DNA from 3 places in the Arthrobacter sp. NA-172 genome. Region 2 is predicted to be linked to each of the others. Evidence: riboswitches for the same ligand, from Rfam matches in the RefSeq annotation. Region 2 holds a riboswitch; each other region holds the start of a gene.

The links. Region 2 has a riboswitch for S-adenosylmethionine ahead of ACF0H6_RS19390 (homoserine O-acetyltransferase). Riboswitches for the same ligand answer to the same signal wherever they lie in the genome.
Positions count from the first base shown of each region.
Region 1: it holds a riboswitch for S-adenosylmethionine, as region 2 does, so the genes downstream of both, ACF0H6_RS04830 (aminotransferase class V-fold PLP-dependent enzyme) here and ACF0H6_RS19390 (homoserine O-acetyltransferase) in region 2, are expected to answer to the same signal.
Region 3: it holds a riboswitch for S-adenosylmethionine, as region 2 does, so the genes downstream of both, ACF0H6_RS17455 (hypothetical protein) here and ACF0H6_RS19390 (homoserine O-acetyltransferase) in region 2, are expected to answer to the same signal.

Region 1 is NZ_JBINOT010000001.1:957,676-964,476, forward strand. Features, by position in the region: gene aroA (3-phosphoshikimate 1-carboxyvinyltransferase) at 1-110, shown strand, start outside; gene rsgA (ribosome small subunit-dependent GTPase A) at 113-1,228, shown strand; gene hisN (histidinol-phosphatase) at 1,341-2,153, shown strand; SAM riboswitch class IV at 2,315-2,427, shown strand; gene ACF0H6_RS04830 (aminotransferase class V-fold PLP-dependent enzyme) at 2,463-3,875, shown strand; gene ACF0H6_RS04835 (class I SAM-dependent methyltransferase) at 3,928-4,704, shown strand; gene ACF0H6_RS04840 (metal-dependent transcriptional regulator) at 4,734-5,447, shown strand; partial or broken gene ACF0H6_RS04845 (MFS transporter) at 5,456-6,801, opposite strand, start outside.
Region 2 is NZ_JBINOT010000003.1:1,131,930-1,138,730, reverse strand. Features, by position in the region: gene ACF0H6_RS19405 (alpha/beta hydrolase) at 1-606, opposite strand, end outside; gene ACF0H6_RS19400 (SGNH/GDSL hydrolase family protein) at 675-1,517, shown strand; gene ACF0H6_RS19395 (hypothetical protein) at 1,576-2,052, shown strand; gene ACF0H6_RS19390 (homoserine O-acetyltransferase) at 2,054-3,175, opposite strand; SAM riboswitch class IV at 3,189-3,305, opposite strand; gene ACF0H6_RS19385 (S8 family peptidase) at 3,520-5,877, shown strand; gene ACF0H6_RS19380 (bifunctional o-acetylhomoserine/o-acetylserine sulfhydrylase) at 5,934-6,801, opposite strand, start outside.
Region 3 is NZ_JBINOT010000003.1:717,549-724,349, forward strand. Features, by position in the region: partial or broken gene ACF0H6_RS17425 (purine-cytosine permease family protein) at 1-40, shown strand, start outside; partial or broken gene ACF0H6_RS17430 (polysaccharide deacetylase) at 52-1,014, shown strand; gene ACF0H6_RS17435 (matrixin family metalloprotease) at 1,145-1,303, opposite strand; gene ACF0H6_RS17440 (peptidase M10A and M12B matrixin and adamalysin) at 1,290-2,078, opposite strand; gene ACF0H6_RS17445 (VIT1/CCC1 transporter family protein) at 2,126-3,271, opposite strand; gene ACF0H6_RS17450 (hypothetical protein) at 3,540-3,728, shown strand; gene ACF0H6_RS17455 (hypothetical protein) at 3,766-4,086, opposite strand; SAM riboswitch class IV at 4,101-4,221, opposite strand; partial or broken gene ACF0H6_RS17460 (sodium:solute symporter) at 4,338-5,872, opposite strand; gene ACF0H6_RS17465 (helix-turn-helix domain-containing protein) at 6,177-6,752, shown strand.

The DNA of each region.
Region 1 (6,801 bases), on a different contig from region 2:
GGGCGGCGATGCTCGCTGCTGGGCCTCAAGCCGCAGGCGCCGTTTCTCCAGGCGCCGTTTCTCCAGGCGCCGTTTCTTCAGACACCGGTTCTACGGACACAAGCAACTGACGATGGCTCGAGACGCACGTTCCTGGGATGAATCCGATGTCCGGATCCGGCCCAACAAGAAGGGCTCACGCCCCCGCACCAAGGACCGCCCCAGCCACGACGACGCGGTGATCGGGCGCATCATCACGGTGGACCGCGGACGCTACACCGCCGTAGTGGGCGAGGGTTCAGACAACGAACGCGTAGTCATTGCGGCGCGCGCCCGTGAACTCCGCCGCTCCCCCGTGGTTCCGGGAGACTTCGTGGCACTTGTTGGTGATGTGTCCGGAGCGCCGGACACGCTCGCCCGGCTGGTACGAGTCCAGGAGCGCAAGACCCTCCTGCGACGAAGCGCCGATGACACGGATCCCATCGAACGGGCCGTGGTGGCGAACGCCGATCAACTCGTGGTGGTGGTTGCGGCCGCCAATCCGGAGCCCCGCACCGGATTTATCGACCGCGCTTTGGTGGCAGCGTACGACGCCGGGATCGAACCTTTACTGCTCGTCACCAAGGCGGACGTCAAGGATCCGACAGAGCTTCTGGCCAACTATGTGAGCCTGGGCTTCCCGATCATCATCAGCCGCACGGCGGATGCCGGCGCCTCCGGCATCGACGCCCGTTCCGACGACGGCCTGTCCGCCCGGCTTGATGGGGATGCTGTGGGACAGCTGCGGGACTACCTCGACGGCAAGGTCACAGTGCTGCTGGGCCACTCCGGCGTCGGAAAATCCACCATGGTGAATGCCCTGACCGGTGCCGAGCGCGCCACCGGCGGAGTCAACGCGGTGACGGGCCGTGGCCGCCACACCTCATCCTCCGCCCTTGCCCTGAAACTCAACGAGGCCCCCGACGGCAGCTGGATCATCGACACCCCCGGGATCCGCTCCTTCGGCCTCGCCCATGTGAACCCGGACCGCATCCTCCATGCGTTCCCGGACCTGGAACCGGGAACGGAAGTGTGCGAGCGAGGCTGCAAACACGACGCAACCGCTGTCCGTTGCGGCCTGGATTCGTGGGTCGCCGACGGGCATGCCGGAGAGTCGGGTCCCGCCCGCCTCGCGTCGTTGCGCAGGCTCCTTGGCGCAGACCCGCGGCTGGAAGCCCAGGAAACCAAGGAACTAGGCAGCGTCAACTAAAAAGCGGCGTTAGCAAAAAGCAGCGCCGACTAATCCTCAGCGCGAAGCAACGGCGTGGCCCTTGCCGTCCTACCTCCCCGTTTCACCGGCAAATTGACGATAGTTTGGAACCATGATCCAACCCGATTCGAGCTACAACGACGACCTGCGGCTGGCCCATGTCCTGGCCGACTCCGTCGATTCCCTGACCATGGACCGGTTCAAGGCACTGGACCTTCAGGTAGAGACCAAACCGGACCTGAGCCCCGTCACCGATGCAGACAGGGCGGCCGAGGAGGCAATCCGCGGGCAGCTCTCCCGTTCCCGTCCCCGCGACGCCGTTCTCGGAGAAGAATTCGGCAGCACGGGGCACGGCTCGCGGCGCTGGATCATTGATCCCATCGACGGGACCAAGAACTTTGTGCGTGGAGTTCCCGTCTGGGCAACGCTGATCGCCCTGGTGGACGAGGGCGAGGTAGTGGTGGGTCTCGTCAGCGCTCCGGCTCTCGGCAAGCGCTGGTGGGCGGCCAAGGGATCGGGGGCCTACATGGGCCGGTCGCTCGCCGCGGCCACCCGCCTGAAGGTCTCCAATGTGTCACGCATCGAGGATGCATCACTTTCCTACTCCGAGCTTTCCGAATGGAAGCAGCACGGTTCGCTCGACAACTTCCTCGGCCTTGAGAACGATGTCTGGCGTAGCCGCGCCTACGGGGATTTCTGGTCCTATTGCCTGGTGGCCGAGGGCGCCGTGGACATCGCCGCCGAGCCGGAACTCCAGCTCTATGACATGGCCGCTTTGGTGCCGATCGTAACGGAGGCCGGCGGACGCTTCACCTCGCTGGAAGGCGCGGATGGTCCCTTTGGCGGAAATGCCGTTGCCACGAACTCGATCCTGCACTCCGAGGTCCTCAAGCGGCTGAACCCGGAGCTCGACGATCTCCTCTGAACAATCCTGATCACTGAATAATCGACGGCGGACGCTCCCTTTTCGGGGCGTCCGCCACTTTTTATTCGGCGGAAGGCACATTTTTCGTTGACCGTAATAATCCGCTTAACAATCGCCGGTCACATTGGAACCGGCCTTGTGGGTGTCCTACTCTTTTTATAGGTCACGAGTGCCAGCGCGAAACCCCGGTTTGCTGGCCGGCAACCCTCCATCGCGGCGGGGTGCCCCGGGTGACGACCCGGCCGGTCCGGAATGGATGCGGCAAGCGCGGACCCCCTGCACGCAGGGGTCCCTCTTGAGTGAGGTCCCATGAGCACAGCCACGTTTACTTCTTCCGCTATTGGCGCTCCCCGTGCCGCGCAGGGCAGCAACGCCACGGCGTCGCGTCCATTGGCCGCCGTCACCGGGGCCGAGCTTCAGGCCCCCCTGATCCAAGGCGGCCATGTCCGCTACGCCAACCTTGACTACGGCGCATCAGCACCTGCCCTGACCGTGGTTTCGGCGTATCTCAACGAAATCCTCCCGTACTACGCGAGCGTCCACCGCGGCGCAGGCTATGCCTCCCAGATCAGCACCTCGGTCTATGAGAACGCCCGCAACATCGTCCGTGATTTCGTTGGCGGCCGGGCGGACGATTCCGTCATATTCACCCGCAACACCACCGACTCCCTCAACCTTCTGGCCGGTTGCCTGCCCGTAGAGGATGGCCGGCACACCGGCGAAGTCCTGTACTTGGACATCGAGCACCACGCCAACCTGCTGCCTTGGCAAGGCGTCCCGCACCGCAGCATTGTGGCAGCGGGAACCTTGGCGGAGACTATCGCCAAGGTTCGAACGGCCCTCTCCCAAGGTGGCATCAGCCTTCTGGCAGTCACCGGCGCCTCGAACGTGACCGGCGAGATCCTGCCCATCACGGCCCTTGCGGCCCTGGCTCATGAATTCGGGGCGCGCATAGTGGTGGACGCCGCACAGCTCGCTCCGCACCGCCGCATAGATGTCGCCGCCGCGGACGTTGATTACCTGGTCTTCTCGGGGCACAAGCTCTATGCGCCCTTTGGCGCAGGTGTACTGGTGGGCCGCTCTGATTGGCTCGACGCCGGCACTCCCCATCTGGCAGGAGGCGGAGCCGTCCGCGAGGCACGCCTGGACTCCGTCAGTTGGGCGACAGGACCGGCCAGGCACGAAGGCGGCTCGCCGAATGTGCTCGGTGCTGCCACCCTCGCCCGGGCCACCCAAGTCATTGCCGGCCTCGACCACGACCAATGGCACGCACACGAAGCCGCCATCCGGACGCATTTGGTCGAGGGCCTCAACGAGATCGAGGGCGTGACCGTCCACCACATCTTCAGCGATACCGATCCCCAGGACACCATTGGCGTGGTGAACTTCTCCCTTCAGGGTTACGACGCCGGCCTGGTGGCGGCTTATCTTGCAGCCGAGCACGGCATTGGCCTGCGCGACGGACGCTTTTGCGCACACCCGCTGCTCAAGCGCCTTGGCCTTCCGTCCGGATCCCTGCGCGCCAGCTTCGGCGTGGGCTCGCGGCTCGAGGACGCCACCCGGCTCATCACAGGGATCAGGGCGCTCAAGAGCAATGGCCTGGGCTGGGACTACGTCGTGGATGCCGGCCGTTGGGTGCCTTCGAACGACCACCGCAGCTACCCGGAGTGGGCACCCAACACTCCGGGAACCGCAGGCGCGGCCCCCTGCAGCACCGACTGATTGCGGTAGATTCGTAGGGTATTTTTCATCATCACCCTAAAGGAGTCCCTGCGTGGCCCCGCGATCCACAGGCACCTCAGCCGGCCCCAAGCTCTACGAGGAACGGCGCCTTGAGCTTGGCCAGAGTTTCCAGGACGGCGGCGAACACTATGACCGCGTCCGGCCCGGCTACCCCCCGGATTCCGCAGACTGGTTCTTGCCGGGCGGGGCGCGGGACGCGGCCGACGTCGGTGCCGGCACCGGAAAATTCACGGCGCTCCTGGTGGAACGCGGACTGAACGTGTCCGCCGTCGACCCTTCCACGGACATGCTCACCCAGCTCCGCAGGATGTATCCGCAGGTCGTCTCTTTGGAGGGAACGGCAGAAGCGACGGGACTGGCGGACTCAGCATTCGACGTCGTCAGCGTTGCCCAAGCCTGGCACTGGTGCGATCCCCTCGCAGCCAGCACCGAGATCGCCCGGATCCTCCGGCCCCAGGGGGTGATCGGATTGATCTGGAACCAATTGGATACCTCCGTGCCCTGGGTTCACCGCTTGTCCCGCATCATGCATGCCGGCGATGTCCACAAACCGGATTTCCGGCCCGTGATTGGCCCCGAGTTCGCGGGCCTAGAGAGCCACCGGACGCGTTGGGAAGATCCCGTGACCCCGGCCGACATTCTCGAATTGGTGAAGTCGCGAAGCTACTACCTGAGAGCCAATGACGCTACCCGGGCCAAGGTCATGGGGAATCTGCAGTGGTATCTCTCCGAGCGCCTGGGCCATTCCGAGGGCGAGGTTATCCCGTTGCCCTATCTCACGCAAAGCTGGCGGGCGCGGAAGGTCTGAGCGCGCCGGTTCACGATAGGCTTGGGACCGTGAAGACCAGTGCGCCCTCCTCCTCGATCGAGGACTACGTCAAGGTCATCTACTCCTTTACGGAGTGGCAGGACAAACCCATCACGTCCTCGCAGCTGGCGCAGCGGCTGGGCGTCGCCAACTCTTCCGTCTCGGAAATGGTCCGGAAACTCAAGGGCCAGGGCCTCGTGGACCACCAGCCGTACAGCGCAGTCACGCTGACGCCTCAGGGAGTCCGGCTTGCGCTGGGCATGGTCCGCCGGCACCGCCTGATCGAGACGTATCTTGTCAGGGAATTGGGCTACAGCTGGGACGAAGTCCATGACGAGGCCGAGATGCTGGAGCACGCGGTCTCAGACACCTTCATCGATCGCATGGCAGCGAAGCTTGGCAATCCCGGACGCGATCCGCACGGCGATCCCATTCCGGCGGCGGACGGTTCGGTGACATTGCCCCACGCGCACCGGATGATCGAACTCGACGACGGCCACTCTGGGAAGATCACCCGGATCAGCGACGACAACCCGGAGCTGCTGCGTTACCTGGCTGCCGAGGAAATAGACCTCGATGCCAGTGTCCAGGTGATTGGCCGCAAGCCGTTTGGCGGTGCGCTGGTGGTCCGGATCGGCAAGGGCCCGGGCAGCCGCGATTACGATCTCGCCGATGAAGTAACTTCTTCGCTATGGGTGGCCACGGACGCAGCTCACGAAGGTTGCGTCCTCGCGGAACGCTGACGAAACTGTCAGGCGTGCTGGGCGGCCGCACCGCCGTCGTCGGGGGCTGGGCCTTCCGAAGATTCCGTCACGGCGGCCCCCAACACCGGATTCCGGATCCCGACGGCGGAAGCCGCCGCCCCGATGAAGAACAGCACCGCGGTGACCACCACGGCATTCATGAGACCTTGGCGGCTGAAGACCGGGCCGATGATGAGCCCGGCGAAGGCGATGCAGATCAAGCCTGCGATGCGCGCCACGGCGTTGTTTACTGCGGAACCGATCCCTGCCTCTTCGGTAGGTACCGCCCCGAGGATGGCCGCCGTGAGGGGCGCCACCAAGGCGCTGAGGCCGATCCCGAAGACGATCTGCCCGGGCAGCACCTGCGTCCAGTAATTCAAGGGCTCCTGGACGGCCAAGGTCATGAGGAACCCGATCCCGCAAATGAACGGACCGGCCGTCATGAACCACCGCGGACCGTACTTGCCCGCCAGTCCGCCGAAGAATGAGGCCGTGAGCATCAGGAGGACCGTCGCGGGGAGCAACGCGATGCCGGCAGTGGTGGCCTTCATCCCTCCCACTTGCTGCAAGTAGATTCCTACGGCGAAGAAGCCCAGAGACAGGGCGCCGTAGATGGCCAGCGTGGCGATGTTTCCCCAACCGAAATTGCGGATGCCGAACAGCCGCAAGGGCAGCATCGGCTCCGGGGTTCTGGCTTCGTGGATCAGGAAGAGAACCAGTCCAACGGCCCCAAGGGCGAGCGGCATCCAGACCACCATGTTCCCCCAGCCCATGCGCCCTTGTTCGATGAAAGCGTAGACCGGGCCACCGAGTCCCACCATGGCCAGGAAACGCGCCGAGGTAGTCGATCTTCTTGCTCCTGTCCGTGGCGGCATCGGACTTGCGGAGCCCCGCGAGAATCGGCCACACGGCGACGGCGGGTACCACATTGATGAAGAAGATCACCCGCCAGGACAACAAGTCCACGGAGGCGCCGCCGATGAGCGGGGCGACGATGGCGGCAGCGCTGGTCCATCCGGACCATTGACCGATTGCCTTGGATTGCGCGGGCCCGGAGAAGAACGTGACGATCATGGCAAGCGAACTCGGGACAAGCAGGGCACCGGCGATCCCTTGGAGGGCCCGCGATACCACCAGCACCTCCCCGTTCCAGGCGAGTCCGCACAAGACGGAGGTGAGGGTGAAGCCGGCGAGTCCCCATTCAAGGATGCGTGCCCGGCCGAAATGGTCGGACAAGGACCCTGCAACCAGGATCAATGCCCCAAGGGTCAAAAGGTAGGCATCCACCACCCATTGCTGGATGACCAGTCCGCCGCCCAGCTCACGGCCAATCGCCGGAAGTGCCAGGTTCACC
Region 2 (6,801 bases):
GATGCCGTGCCACATCCCCGTATAGAGCACCTTGGTGAGGTCCGTATGCTTTCGTACCCACTCCATGGTGAATTCGATCTTGTCCGGGGTAATGACAGGATCCTGCTGGTCCCGCCCCCAGAAGAACGGCACGGAACCGTCCAGTTCGGCGTCCCGGAAGCTCGGATCGGCATCGGCGTCGACCGCGAAGCCTGAGAGCCCGACGACGGCGTCAAAGTCCGCCGGCCGCTGGCGGAGCAACGATGTGGCCATGGCCATGCCCATGGAGAAGCCGAGGAGCGTCACCGAGCTGTGGTTGGCCTTGAGCGAATCCAACCAGGAGAACACATACTCCGCCGCGGCCTTGACGGCGTCGAGCGAGTAGTCGATGGACGCCGTGAGCGGGAACCACGTGAAGCCTGGCCCCGTGGCGATCGGCGCACGGAGCGAGGCGACAGCGAATTCCGCGGGCAGCAGGCCGGCAAGGCTGAAAAGGTCTTGCTCGTTGGACCCGTAACCGTGCAATAGCACCAGCAAGGGCTTTCCAGCCCGTTCCTCTTCTTCGTGGGACCACAACACGACGTGGTCGGGAAAGCCGGGAGCAGGAACGGAGGAAGCTTGACTCATGGGACTATTCTTACAGTTACCCACGGGTAACAAGGTACGGGCGCGTAGCTTGCACCAAGAGGCAGGACATGAACGTGATTGACGCTGGTTCCGCAGAGCAGCCAAGTTCGGATGGACCGATACATCCTTGGACCCGCTACGTCGCATTGGGTGATTCGTTTACGGAAGGCATCGGGGACCCCGAGCCCAACAGCCCCGGCGGCCATCGCGGCTGGGCAGACCGCGTGGCGGAGGAATTGAGCCGCGGGCACCGGGATTTCGCCTACGCCAACCTGGCCATCCGGGGCCGCCTGCTGCAGCAAATCCTGGACGAGCAGCTTGGTCCGTGCATGGACCTCAAGCCGGATCTCGTGAGCATCTCCGCAGGCGGCAACGACCTCATCCGTCCCGGTGGCGATCCCGATGTGCTTGCCGAGAAACTCGATTCCGCCGTCCAGACCTTGAGTTCCGAAGGCGCCACCGTTGTCCTGTTCAATGGCCCGGATACCTCGTCATCGGTACTCGGCCGGATCCGCGGGAAAGTAGCCATCTACAACGAGAACCTGCGCACCGTGGCCGCCCGTCACGATGCCGTGGTGGCGGATATGTGGTCCTTACGCCAGCTTTCCAACTCCCAGATGTGGGACGAAGACCGCCTTCATTTTTCGCCGCTTGGCCATCACACCATCGCCGCGATGGTCCTCGATTCACTCAACGTTCCGCATAGCCTCGAGCCGCTCTTCCCCAAGCCACTACCGCAGCGCAGTTGGCGCCAAGCACGGTCCAGCGACCTTGTCTGGGCACGGGCATATTTTGTCCCGTGGGTCATCCGCCGGGTCCGGCACCAATCCTCTGGCGACGGAATCTTGCCAAAACGCCCGACGCCGGGTCCCGTCTTCGGTCCGGCAGACACCATCCTGCCGCGGGGCTGACGGACCCGCCTCTCTCAGGGAGCGGGACTAAGCTGAAGGAGACAGGGAGGCCCGCACCATGAACAATCTGATCTTCTGGATCATCGTCTGCTCCTGGCTGATTCCCATGGGTATCCGCATGTACAACCGATCGCGCCAGCGCCAGATCAAAAACGGCGATGACGGGAACTACCCGGGAAACCCGCCAGGCCCATACAACCCAGGCCAATACCCGCCCGGACGCTACGATCCGAGGCCCTACGACCCGAGCCAGTACAGCGACCAGCACTCCCCCGGGCAACCGTATCCGCCGCAGAACTATCCCGCCCAGTCATACCCGCCGCAGCCTCCGGTAATCATCCCGGCTGAGCCTCAGCCTCCAGTGGCGACTCCCGCACCGCAGGCTGCCCCGCCGTCGTCGTCCGCTTCCCAGGCCGACGCCGCGCCCCATGGCTTCCGGGCGCGGAAGCTGGCTGAACTGGACCAGCAGTACAGCGACGGGAAAATCGCCATGGAGGAGTACATGAAGCTCCGTCAGGAGATCATGAACGGCTGATTCAGGCGAAAAAGGCCTCGCACAGTTGGGGGCCAAGCTGGCCGATCTCGGTGAGGAAACCGTCGTGCCCGATGGGCGCCTCGATCACGTGAACCGTCACCTCGCCGGGCAAAGCCTCGGCCAACTCTCGGGATTGTTCCGGAAAATAGAGCCGGTCCGAGTCCACTGCGGCCAGGAAGAACTTCGCCGTCACCACGGACAGCGCTTCCTTCAGCGTTCCCCGCCCGCGGGTGATGTCGTGGCTCATGAGGGCCTCTGTGATGGCGATGTAGCTGTTGGCGTCAAAGCGCTGAACCAGCTTGTTTCCCTGGTGGTCAAGATAGCTCTCCACTTGGTAGCGGCCCCGGCGGTCCAGCCGGGCAGCCTCGAGAGGGGCCTCGCTCCCCTGGGCGTTCCGGCCGAAGCGGAAGTCCAGTTCATCTGCGGATCGGTACGTGATGTGGGCAATCCGCCGGGCGAGCGCCAACCCGGCTTCAGGCGCCGCCTTCCCGTAGTAATCGCCGCCGTTGAAGTTCGCGTCCTGGCGGATGGCCAGCGTTTGGGCCTGGGCGAACGCAATCTGCTCGGCGGTACTGGACGGCCCGATCGAAATCGCGGCACATCGCTTCACGCGGTCCGGATAGATGACGGCCCACTCCAAGGCCCGCGCACCGCCCATGGACCCGCCCACCACCGTGTGCCAGCTGCGGATCCCCAGGGCGTCCGCGAGCCGCGCTTCGGCGACGGTACTGTCCCGCAACGTCACCAACGGGAAACGCGAACCCCACGGTTTGCCATCAGGCGCGCACGACGACGGCCCGGTACTTCCGTAGCAGCCCCCCACGATGTTGACGGAAACCACGAAATAGCGGTCCGTATCGATCGTTCCGCCGGGGCCAACGAGTTGCTCCCACCAGCCTTCTTCGTCGCTCTCGCCGCGGGCCACATGCGTGCTGCCCGTCAGGGCGTGTTCCACGAGGACGGCGTTGGAGGCATCAGCGTTGAGCTGCCCCCACGTCTCGTATGCAAGGACGACATCCGGGAGAAAACCTCCGGCCTCGAGGTCGATTCCACCGACGGAAGCATACTTGACGGTCCCGTCCTGGGTACCGGAAACGGGTACGGCTGTTGCAGCAATTGTCATTCGTTGACACCTCACATCGCGCTTGCCCGCCGCCAACAAAGCGAAGGGCCAGGGTCTTCACCCGGGGCACCCCACCGCGAAAGGAGGGTTGCCGGCCAGCAAGCCGGGGCTGTCACTGGCACTCATGACCTCATACCAAGAGTCTAGGAAAACCGGACCCCATCTGGCGAAGATTATGACATCTATGTGACACTTTGCCGCGGTTTGTTCGCGCAGCAGGGCTTCCGAAGACCGGTGGCCGAAGAGACGCATGATGCAGGTGTGACTGGATATAATTGGGCACAGCAGTCAGCACGTTCTCATGCATCCGCCGATGCGACGCGCCACAGGAAGAGATTCAGCTCTTGAAAAAGCCATTCGGCCTCGTGCCGGTAGCCCTGTTCTTGCTCATATCGGGTTTCAGCGTTGGAACCCCTCTCCCGGCCCACGCCGACGCTAGTCCGGCAGCGGGCGAGGACCGATACGTGGTCCACTACGCCGAAGGCACGGACGTTGCCGGCAAGACCGCGGAGCTGCGCTCGCAGGGAGTTGCGGTGGACAAGACGTTCACGCATGCCGTGAAGGCCGCAGTCGTCACGGCGACCCCCGCGAAGGCCGCTGCGTTGGCGAAATCGGGCCAGGTGGCGTCGGTCGAGCGGGACACCCCGGTTCGAACCTCAGACACCCAGCAGAACGCCCCGTGGGGTCTTGATCGAACGGACCAAAGGACTCTTCCGTTATCGGGAACCTACACGCCGCCCTCAAGCGGCGCGGGAGTTTCGATCTACGTAGTGGACAACGGGGTACTTGGCAGCCACCAGGACTTCGGCGGCAGGGTGACCGCCGGATGGAGCGCTTTCTCGGGCGAACCTGCCACCGCTCCTTGCTCCGATCCGGCAATCCAGGACGCTGGCCACGGGACGCATGTAGCTGGAATCGCAGCGGGAAGCACCTATGGAATGGCCAAAGCTGCAACGATTGTGCCTGTGCGCGTTCTCGCTTGCGATGGCACGGGATACGCCTCGGATGTCATAGCCGGCCTGGACTGGATGGTGCAACAACACCAGGCCGGCCAGCCCGCCGTCGCCAACCTCAGCCTCTCGGGCGCCGCAAACCAGAGCCTTGACGATGCAGTTCAAGGAGCCATCAATAACGGCATTTCCGTCACCCTGGCCGCGGGAAATTCGAGCACGGATGCCTGCACGCTGTCCCCCAGCCGGGTTCCGGCGGCCCTCACCGTGGCCGCCAGCGACGAATTCGACAACCAGGCTTCCTTCTCCAACTTTGGTTCCTGCGTAGACCTTTACGCGCCGGGTGTTCACATCACGTCCGACTGGGCCACGTCAAATACGGCGACGGCTGTCCTCAATGGCACCTCGATGGCCTCACCCCACGTGGCAGGAGCTGCCGCGATGCTCCTCGCCCTGCATCCATCGTGGAGCCCCGCGCAGGTCTCGGCGACGTTGACTGTCGGCGCAACAGCCGGAATAGTCCAGTCGACCGGAAACTGTATGCCCAACCGGCTGCTTTACGTCAGCGCGTCGCTCTTCTCTCCCTCACAAGACCCTTTGGGCGGTTTTGCGGCCACCACCCCTTGCAGGCAGCTTGACACACGGGACGGGACCGGAGGGGTCAAGGGACCGGTCGCCCCCGGACAAACCATCAGCGTCAAGGTTGCCGGACGCGGCGCCCTCCCGGCCACCGGTGTTTCCGCGGTGGCGATGAACATCACGGTGGCCAACCCGACGTCGAACGGCTTCATCACCGCGTACGCAGGCGGAACCAATCGACCAGCGACGTCTAACCTGAATTTTGCTCCCGGGCAGATCGTTCCGAATTTCGCGATCACGCCGGTGGGGTCCGACGGAACGATTTCCTTCACGAATAGCTCCAACGGCACGGTCCAACTCATCGCCGACGTCACCGGTTACTACCTCACCCCCGGCGCATCACCCGCCCCCGGAGCTTTTTCCGCCCAGGCGCCGTTCAGGCAACTGGATACCCGCGACGGCACTGGCGGGGTCGGCGGCCCTGTTGCGCCCGGTCACACCATCACGGTCCGTGTCACCGGGAGGGGTGGTGTTCCCTCTTCTGGTGTTTCCGCCGTCGCGATGAACATCACGGTGGCCAATCCGTCGTCGTTTGGCTTCATCACCGCCTACGCGGGCGGGACTCCGCGGCCGAACGCCTCGAACGTGAACTACGCGACGGGACAGATCGTCCCGAACTTCGCCATTACGCCGGTCGCTCCCGACGGGACCATTTCATTCACGAACACCTCCGACGGAACCGTCCAGATCATTGCCGATACCTCGGGCTATTACCTTGCGGGCACACCGTCAACGGCCGGGGCGTTCTCCGCCCAGGCACCGTTCAGGCAACTGGATACCCGTGACGGAACCGGCGGGGTCGGCGGCCCTGTTGCGCCGGGGCAGACCATCAACGTGAAGGTCACGGGGCGCGGCGGCATCCCGGCTTCGGGTGTTTCCGCGGTGGCGATGAACATCACGGTCGCCAACCCCTCCTCGTTCGGCTTTATCACCGCGTACGCCGGGGGAACCCCGCAACCGGGCACCTCAAACGTAAATTACGCGAACGGGCAGATCATCCCCAACTTCGCCATCACCCCGGTGGCCGCCAACGGAACGATCTCCTTCACCAACAACTCCAACGGCACTGTGCAGCTCATCGCGGACACCTCCGGCTACTTCCTCGCCGGTTAACCGTCAGGAGGCGCCCTTGGCCATCAAGGGCGCCTCCTGACTACTGCTTGAGGGTCCTAGGAACTCTTGGCCGCCCGGAATCCTGACTCGAGGTCCGCGAGGATGTCGTCGATGTGTTCTATCCCGACAGACAGGCGCACCAGCCCGGGAGTTACCCCTGCCACGAGTTGCTGTTCAGGCGTCAACTGGCTGTGCGTGGTGGACGCGGGATGGATGACCAAGGACCGGACGTCCCCAATGTTTGCCACATGGGAGTGCAGTTCCAGGGCGTCCACGAAGCGTTTGCCGGCGTCGATCCCGCCACTGATGTTGAACGACACGACCGCCCCGGTGCCCTTGGGGCCGTACTTCCGGCCGCGCTCGAACCACGGGCTGGAAGGCAGGCCCGCATACGCGACGGATTCGACGTCGTCCCGGGCTTCGAGCCAATGCGCCACTTTGGTGGCGTTCTCCACGTGACGCTCCACCCGCAGGCTCAGCGTCTCGATTCCTTGGGAGATCAGGAAAGCGTTGAACGGGGAAACAGCAGAGCCGAGGTCACGCAGGAGCTGAACCCTGGCCTTGAGGATGTAGGAAAGGTTGGCGCCGAGGGCACCGTCCTTGCCCAGGTCGCGGGCATAGACCAGGCCGTTGTAGCTGGGGTCCGGGGTGTTGAAGTTCGGGAAGCGCCCGGGGTCCTTGCTGAAATCGAAGTTGCCGGAGTCCACGATTACCCCTGCAATGGCGGACCCATGGCCGCCCAGGTACTTGGTTGCCGAGTGCACCACGATGTCGGCGCCCCACTCAATGGGGCGGATCAGGTATGGCGTCGCCAGGGTGTTGTCGACGACGAGCGGGACTCCGGCCTCGTGGGCAGTCCTGGAGACGCCCTCGATGTCCAGTACGTCTTGACGCGGGTTGGACACGACTTCGGCGAAGAACAGC
Region 3 (6,801 bases), 410 kb from region 2:
GGTTGCGGAAGACGCCGTCGCCAATCTGGTCAACGACTGAAAGGAAACCCGATGACCACCAACGCTTTTCCTGACGAATCACACCCCATCAGCTGGCCAGAAGGCTTCAAGGCTGCGGCGTCGTTCACTTTCGACGTCGACGCCGAATCCTGCACCATCGCTCACGATCCCACGAGTACACGGCGCATGTCCCTCATGAGCCACCAGTCGTACGGGCCCAGTGTCGCTGTCCCGCGGCTTTTGAAAATTCTCGAACGCCAGGAAGATCCTGGGAACCTTCTTTATTCCGGGCTTCACGGCCGAGAGCTACCCCGACGTCGTGCGGCGGATCGTCGACGGCGGGCACGAAGTTGCCCACCACGGCTACCTGCACGAGCCCATGCAAGGAATCGACGCCGCCACCGAGGCCAGCTACATGGACCGCGGGCTCGAGGCCCTCGCCAAGGTGGCCGGGGTCCGGCCGGTCGGATACCGCGCACCGTGGTGGGAGCTGAACTGGCACTCGCCGGCGCTGCTCGCGGACCGCGGATTTCTCTACGATTCAAGCCTGCTCGACGGCGACGCCCCCTACCGCATGGCGGTTGCCCCGGGTGATTCGCGGGACACTGATTCGCGGGACATCGTGGAGATCCCGGTGGATTGGGCGCTGGACGACTGGGAACAATACGCGTTCTACCCGGGAGTGACAGGCAGCGGCGTGATCGAAAGTCCGGCCAAGGTCCTGGAGATGTGGACCCTGAAGCTGAGGCGCACCACGCTCAGGGGAGTTGCTTCGTCCTGACCAACCACCCGTTCATTTCGGGCCGTCCGTCCAAGGCGGTTGCCCTGGAGCAGCTGATCGAACGAGTCAAGGCCATGGACGGGATGTGGGTGACCACCCTCGAACGGATTGCGGAACACACCAAAGCCACAGTCAAAGAGGTCCACACCCACGCCCGGATCGAGATCCCGAGCCATCCTGGCGCCGGAGCCATCTTCAAGCCCGCCAGAGTGCGCGAACCCTCCCTCACCTAGGCCCGAATCCCGCCCTTCCCCCAGGAAGCATGTCCAGCCTTGGCCATGAGCAGTGGACATAGTGCTGATATGTCTAGTGTTTGAGCCCAGGGGTGGGCATGTCCCGTGGGGGAGGCAGGGGAGCGCCGGGCTACAGGTCGTCCCGGCATGGGGCCGAGGCCAGTTTGTACAGGCCGTTCAGGTCCCCGGCGGCCAAGCCGTCGGGTGCGCCGATTTCGGGGTACATGAGCTGGACCGGATCTTGCACATGGTCAAGGCCCACCACGTGGCTCAGTTCATGTTGGATCACCGCCGAGACGTACTTTGAACCTCCGGGGATGCCCAGCAGTTCGGTGATTTGCGGGGCATCCAGGTGCCAGGCTTCCCGTCACATAGCTCTTGGGCCCGGTACCGAAGCTGTACATGGTGCTTCCACCGGTGCCGATGACTGTTCCAGCCAATGCGGGCGCCGCCTCGGGGGTGGTCCATGAGATGAGCAGGGGTGCCCAACGGTCCCCGTAAAGCGCCGGTTGGTATGGCTTGCGCTTCTCGGAAGGGTTTTCGGTGCTTGTGCCGTCGTCGATGAATTTGAGGCCGGTGGCTGCGGCGATCTTGGCAATCGCATCATTGATGAGCCCGGCAGAACCGGCTGGGGCGAGGGCGGCGTTGACCACATAGTGCAATGGCCGGCACGGGGAGTAGCCCACGGGCGTGCCGTCTGCGTTGGTGGCCAGGAATTTGTAGGAGGCGCTGGCCTCAGCCGGCTTGGCGGGGGTGCCGAGCGGGTGACCGGCCTCCTCCAGTCCCAGCGGCGGGGTGTCCGGGGCACGGGCGGCTTTGCGCGCGGCCTGCCCGGACCCGGCGCTCTGCGTGGGAGCCGCGCCCTGGGCGGAGCTGGGGCTTGAAGGCCGGGCCGAGGAACCGGGGAGCAACGCGGTGATGCCGGGATCGCCGCGGAGGAAACCACTGATCAGCACGGCCACCGCGGCCACGACCGCCACCACCATCAGATTTCGGACCAAGGCCAGGACGGTGCTGGAACGCGGAGGCGGCGGACCGCCGTCGTTCCCGAAGTTAGAATGCAATTCTTCCCCCAAATCATTGATTCCCCGCGATGAGCGGTTCCTCGCTGTTATCCGATTGCAGCGCCGAACACGAGCCCCAGCCCGTAGGTTGCGGCGGCCGCGCCGAGGCCGATGGCGAGCTGCCGGAGGCCGCGGGTCAGCGGTGAAGTTCCGGACAACAAGCCGACGACGGCGCCCGTCGACAGAAGCGCGATGCCCACCAACGTACCGGCCACGGCAAGCGCTGCGAAGCCGGTCATGCCGAAGATAAACGGCAGGATGGGAACGATTGCTCCCGAAGCGAAGAAACAGAAGCTGGAAATGGCAGCGCCCCAGGCGGATCCGACAGCCTCGTGCTCGTTCACCGTCTCCTCCGCTTCAGGATGGAGCGAAAAGCTGGGATCGCAATCGCAACTGTAGAGGCCCATGCGTTCGGCCGCCCGGTGCTCGGCAGCCTCGTGGGACATGCCCCGGGCCAGGTAGACGAGGACCAATTCGTTGTGTTCGATGTCCAGGGACGGGGCCGCAGTCAGAGTGGCCTGGGTGGGGCGGGTGGCCTTCAGGAGCTCCAGTTGCGAGCGGACGGAGACGTATTCGCCGGCTCCCATGGACAGCGCGCCCGCCAACAGGCCGGCGACACCGCTGAACAGGACCACAGTGGCCGGGACGCCCGTGGCTGCCATGCCCATGACGAGCGAAAGGTTGCTGACCAGGCCATCGTTGGCCCCGAAGACGGCGGCGCGGAAGGTGCCGGACAGGCGGTTCCGGCCGCGGGTCGCCAGGCCCCGGACTACTTCTTCGTGAATTTGTTCGTCGGCCGCCATGGCACGCGTTGCGGCCGGATCCTTCGCGTAAGGGGAGCGGCCTTCGGCGCGTTGGGCGAGGGCCAGTACGAAAACCGAACCGAAGTTCCGGGCCAGGAATCCGAGCATCTGGCTGCGGATGGAGGCTGCCTTCGGCATACCTGCGTGTTCACCGAGGAGCTTGAGCCAGTGCGCCTCATGGCGGCCTTCGGCCTCTGCGAGGGCCAAAAGGATCTCGCGTTCTTCGCCGTCGCGGCGCTGGGCCAGTTGGCGATACACGGCGGCCTCGGCGCGTTCGTCGGCCAAGTACTGCCGCCAACGCTTGATGTCCGACGACGACGGGGGAGCCGTTTCGCTCCGTGTGTCCTCGAACGGGCTGTTTGGATGCGGGGATTTTGTGTGCGGGCGCACCGGGACTCCTGGGTTGCTGGGGCGGGCTTCATCGCCTCATTGCAGCTTCACTTTATCGCCATTTTCCGCGGTTTTTCGGCTGGCAATCCTTAGCGATAGTTTTAGGCGCACCTCAAACCGGCCACCCCGCCCGCTGGGTCTTGACCCTCGGATGGGGCAGTGCTGGGATGGATGGACAGGGTCCACGAATTGGCGGGGTAGCGTGGTGACCGGCTGCCTCATGTGCCTGTGCGATGGGCTCAGCGGCACGTCGAACGGAGGTTGCACCATGGACAGCACCGAGACCCACGCCCCCCACCCCGACCGTCCCACGGTCGAGACCGATCCCGCCTATGACTACAGCGAAGACCTGGAGGTGGACGAGGACTGGGAGGAGCAACCCGAGGTCCTCGACGACGACGAACGGGTAGTCCCGCTCGACGCCGAGGAGCGCCGTGAGGACGAAGAGATCGAATAGCTCCGACTCGCTGAACCGACTTGCTAAATCCCGGCGCCTAAAACGCGCTCAGGATGAAATGCCGCTCGACGCCCGCGCGGTGCCCGGTTGCCGCAACCGTGAGGGTGAGCTTTCGCGTCGCCGGGAACCAGCGCGCAGGCTGGACCGCTTTTGTCAGTGCTTGGGTAATAAGCCGCGGCTCGTGATGCCAATGGCGTTCCAGCCGGCCGTCCACCACGAACGTGATGGAGCCCCGCGAGAGGTCGACGCCGGGAATCACCCGGACGAACTCGTCAACCCGGCGGGGACGGGACAACAACGGGGTGCTGGAGCGGGTGGTGAGTTGGACTGTGGCGGTGGCGCCGTTTTCGAAAGGCATGGCCTTCTCCTGTGGAGTTGCTCTTGCCCGCTCGGTTGTCTCTGGTCCGGGGTCGGGCCGCTTCTTCATCCGAACCACCCGTGAACATGGGGTTGGCGTGTGGCAAGTCGGAGCTTGGCGCCACATCTCTTGAAGCTGTTCCTACATTACATGCAGACGCGGCGCCGCACCCCTCGAAGGAGAAGGTGCGGCGCCGTCGTCGTGATTACTATGCCGTCGTGATTAATTCGCAGTGACTAATTCCGTGAAGCTCAGTGGGTGGCCACCGGGTGGACATCCACGGGGAGATCCTCGGTGACCGCTCCGGCAACGCGGCGTTCCCAGGCCTCGCGGACCGCGGGCTCCGTGGGAGGCGTGAGCAAGGAGAGCACCACGTAGACCAGCAGCGACGCGCCAAGGCCGTAGTAGATGGGCTCGTTGGCGTAGACGCCGTCTTCGCTGGCGATAATCCCTGTTGCGTAGGCCACCAGCAAGCCCAGTGTCAGCACGGAGCCGACCGCCATGGACCACGCAGCGGCGATGCCCGTGCCGCGCTTCCAGACCAGGCTCACCCAGAATGGCGACCAGGAGGCCGCCCACCAGGATGTCGTACGCGATGGTCAAGGCAACAACAACGTCCTGCGCTGCCATGGAGATCAACACCGCCACAATGCCCAAGCCGAGGACCCAGTAGCGGTTGGCCTTGACGTCGTGCTCGGGGTTTTCGGAGTCGTTGGTGTTGATCGTCTTGCCGAACCAGCTGGCCACGAACGGAACCACGTCGGCGCGGGCCACCGTTGCTGCGGCAATGAGGGCTCCGGAAGCGGTGGACATCATCGCGGCGACTGCTGCGGCCATGACCAGGCCGCCGATGCCGATCGGCAGGATGTGGGTGGCCACCTCGGCGTAGACAACGTCCTTGCCCAGGGCCTTGACGTCGATGTTGGGCAGGGCAACGCGGGCGGCCAGGCCGATCAAAGCGCCGGCGACGCCGTAAAGGACGCAGTAGATGCCAGCGGTGGCGCCGCCCCAACGGGCCACCTTGGGAGTCTTGGCGGTGAAGACGCGCTGCCAGATGTCCTGGCCGATCAGCAGGCCAAGGGTGTACACCACGAAGTACGTGATGATGGTCTGGGCGCCGATCCCGTCCAGCTGGAAGAAGCTGGCGTCAACACGGGCACGGATGCCGTCGAAGCCGCCTGCGGCGTTGAGTGCGAACGGGAGCATCAGGAAGAAGATGCCGATTGTCTTGATGATGAACTGCACCTGGTCTGCGAGCGTGATGGACCACATGCCGCCGATCGTGGAGTAGATCAGGACGATGGCGCCACCGACGGCGATGGCGAGCCAGCGCTCCCAGCCGAACAGGACAACGAAGATGGTGGCGTAGGCGCCGGTGGACGTGGCGCACAGCATGAGGGTGTAGGCCAACATGACGATTCCGGAGGTCTGCGTGGCCCGCTGGCCGTAGCGCAGGCTCAGCATCTGGGAGACCGTGTAGATCTTCAGCCGCTGGATGGTGCCGGCGAAAAGCAGGCTCAGGAGGAGCACACCCGAACCGATGGCGACCACCAGCCACATGCCGGAGATGCCGAACTTGTAGCCGAGGCCGACGCCGCCAACCGTCGAGGCACCACCGAGGACGACGGCGGCCATGGTGCCGGTGTAGAGCATCGGACCCAGGCCGGCGGCCTGCCACCAGGAAGTCGCTGTTGTTCTTGGTGCGGGATTTGCCCCACCAGCCGAAGGCCAGCATGGCGAGCAAATACACCACCACGATCGCAATGTTGATGAACGAAGAGTCCACGGTTGGCTCCTGAGACTGACGCGCAGAGTTTCTGGGGAATTCCGACGCCTTCCCGCTCGGAATGCATGCGGGTCGCGGAAGATCTCTGCGCTGGTGATTGGGGAGAGGAGTCTGTGATGTGTGCCTCACAAACAACACTTGTTGCCTATGAGGATACGTAGTGATGCGAGTTACAGTCAAGACGCCGCCGTTCCCAGGACGCGCGACGCCAACACTTCAGGTGGTTTAAACGACGGCCATGCCGGCGATCCGGCTACTATTGCTGCAATGACAGGGCCGCAGCAACGGCCTGAAAGGTTCGTGAATGAAGGCTCTCCCCGTTGAACCGAGCAACGTACCCGTTGCCATCGGTTCGAGAATCCGTGCCGCCCGCCAATCGCAGCGGCTCACCATAGAACAGGTCGCTGACGCCACAGGCCTGACCAAAGGGTTTCTGAGCCGCGTCGAGCGGGACCTGACATCGCCGTCGGTCGCTTCCCTGGTGACGCTTTGCCAAGTCCTTTCGGTATCGATTGGCGATCTTTTTGCTGCCCCCGAAACCCACTTGACGCGGCGCGATGATGGTCCGCGGATTTCGCTCGGCGGGCAGGGGATCGTGGAGCGGCTCCTGACAGCCCGGTCCGAACGCCGTTTGCAGATTCTGCAGGCCACCATCGAGCCTCGCGGCCGGGGAGAAGCCGAACTTTACGCCGTTGACTGCGACGTCGATGTCCTGCACGTGGTGAAAGGGCGCATCAAGCTGATCCTCACCAACGAGGAGTATGAGCTCGAAGAGGGGGACACGCTCTCCTTCCCGGGCCGCGAACCCCACACGTGGGTCAACCCCACGGACGAGCCCGTTGAGGTGCTCTGGATCCTGGTGCCTGCAGCCAGCCGCTGACGCGATCCTCGCGACACGCCTCCCGTTACACGCCGGAAACCTGGCGGAC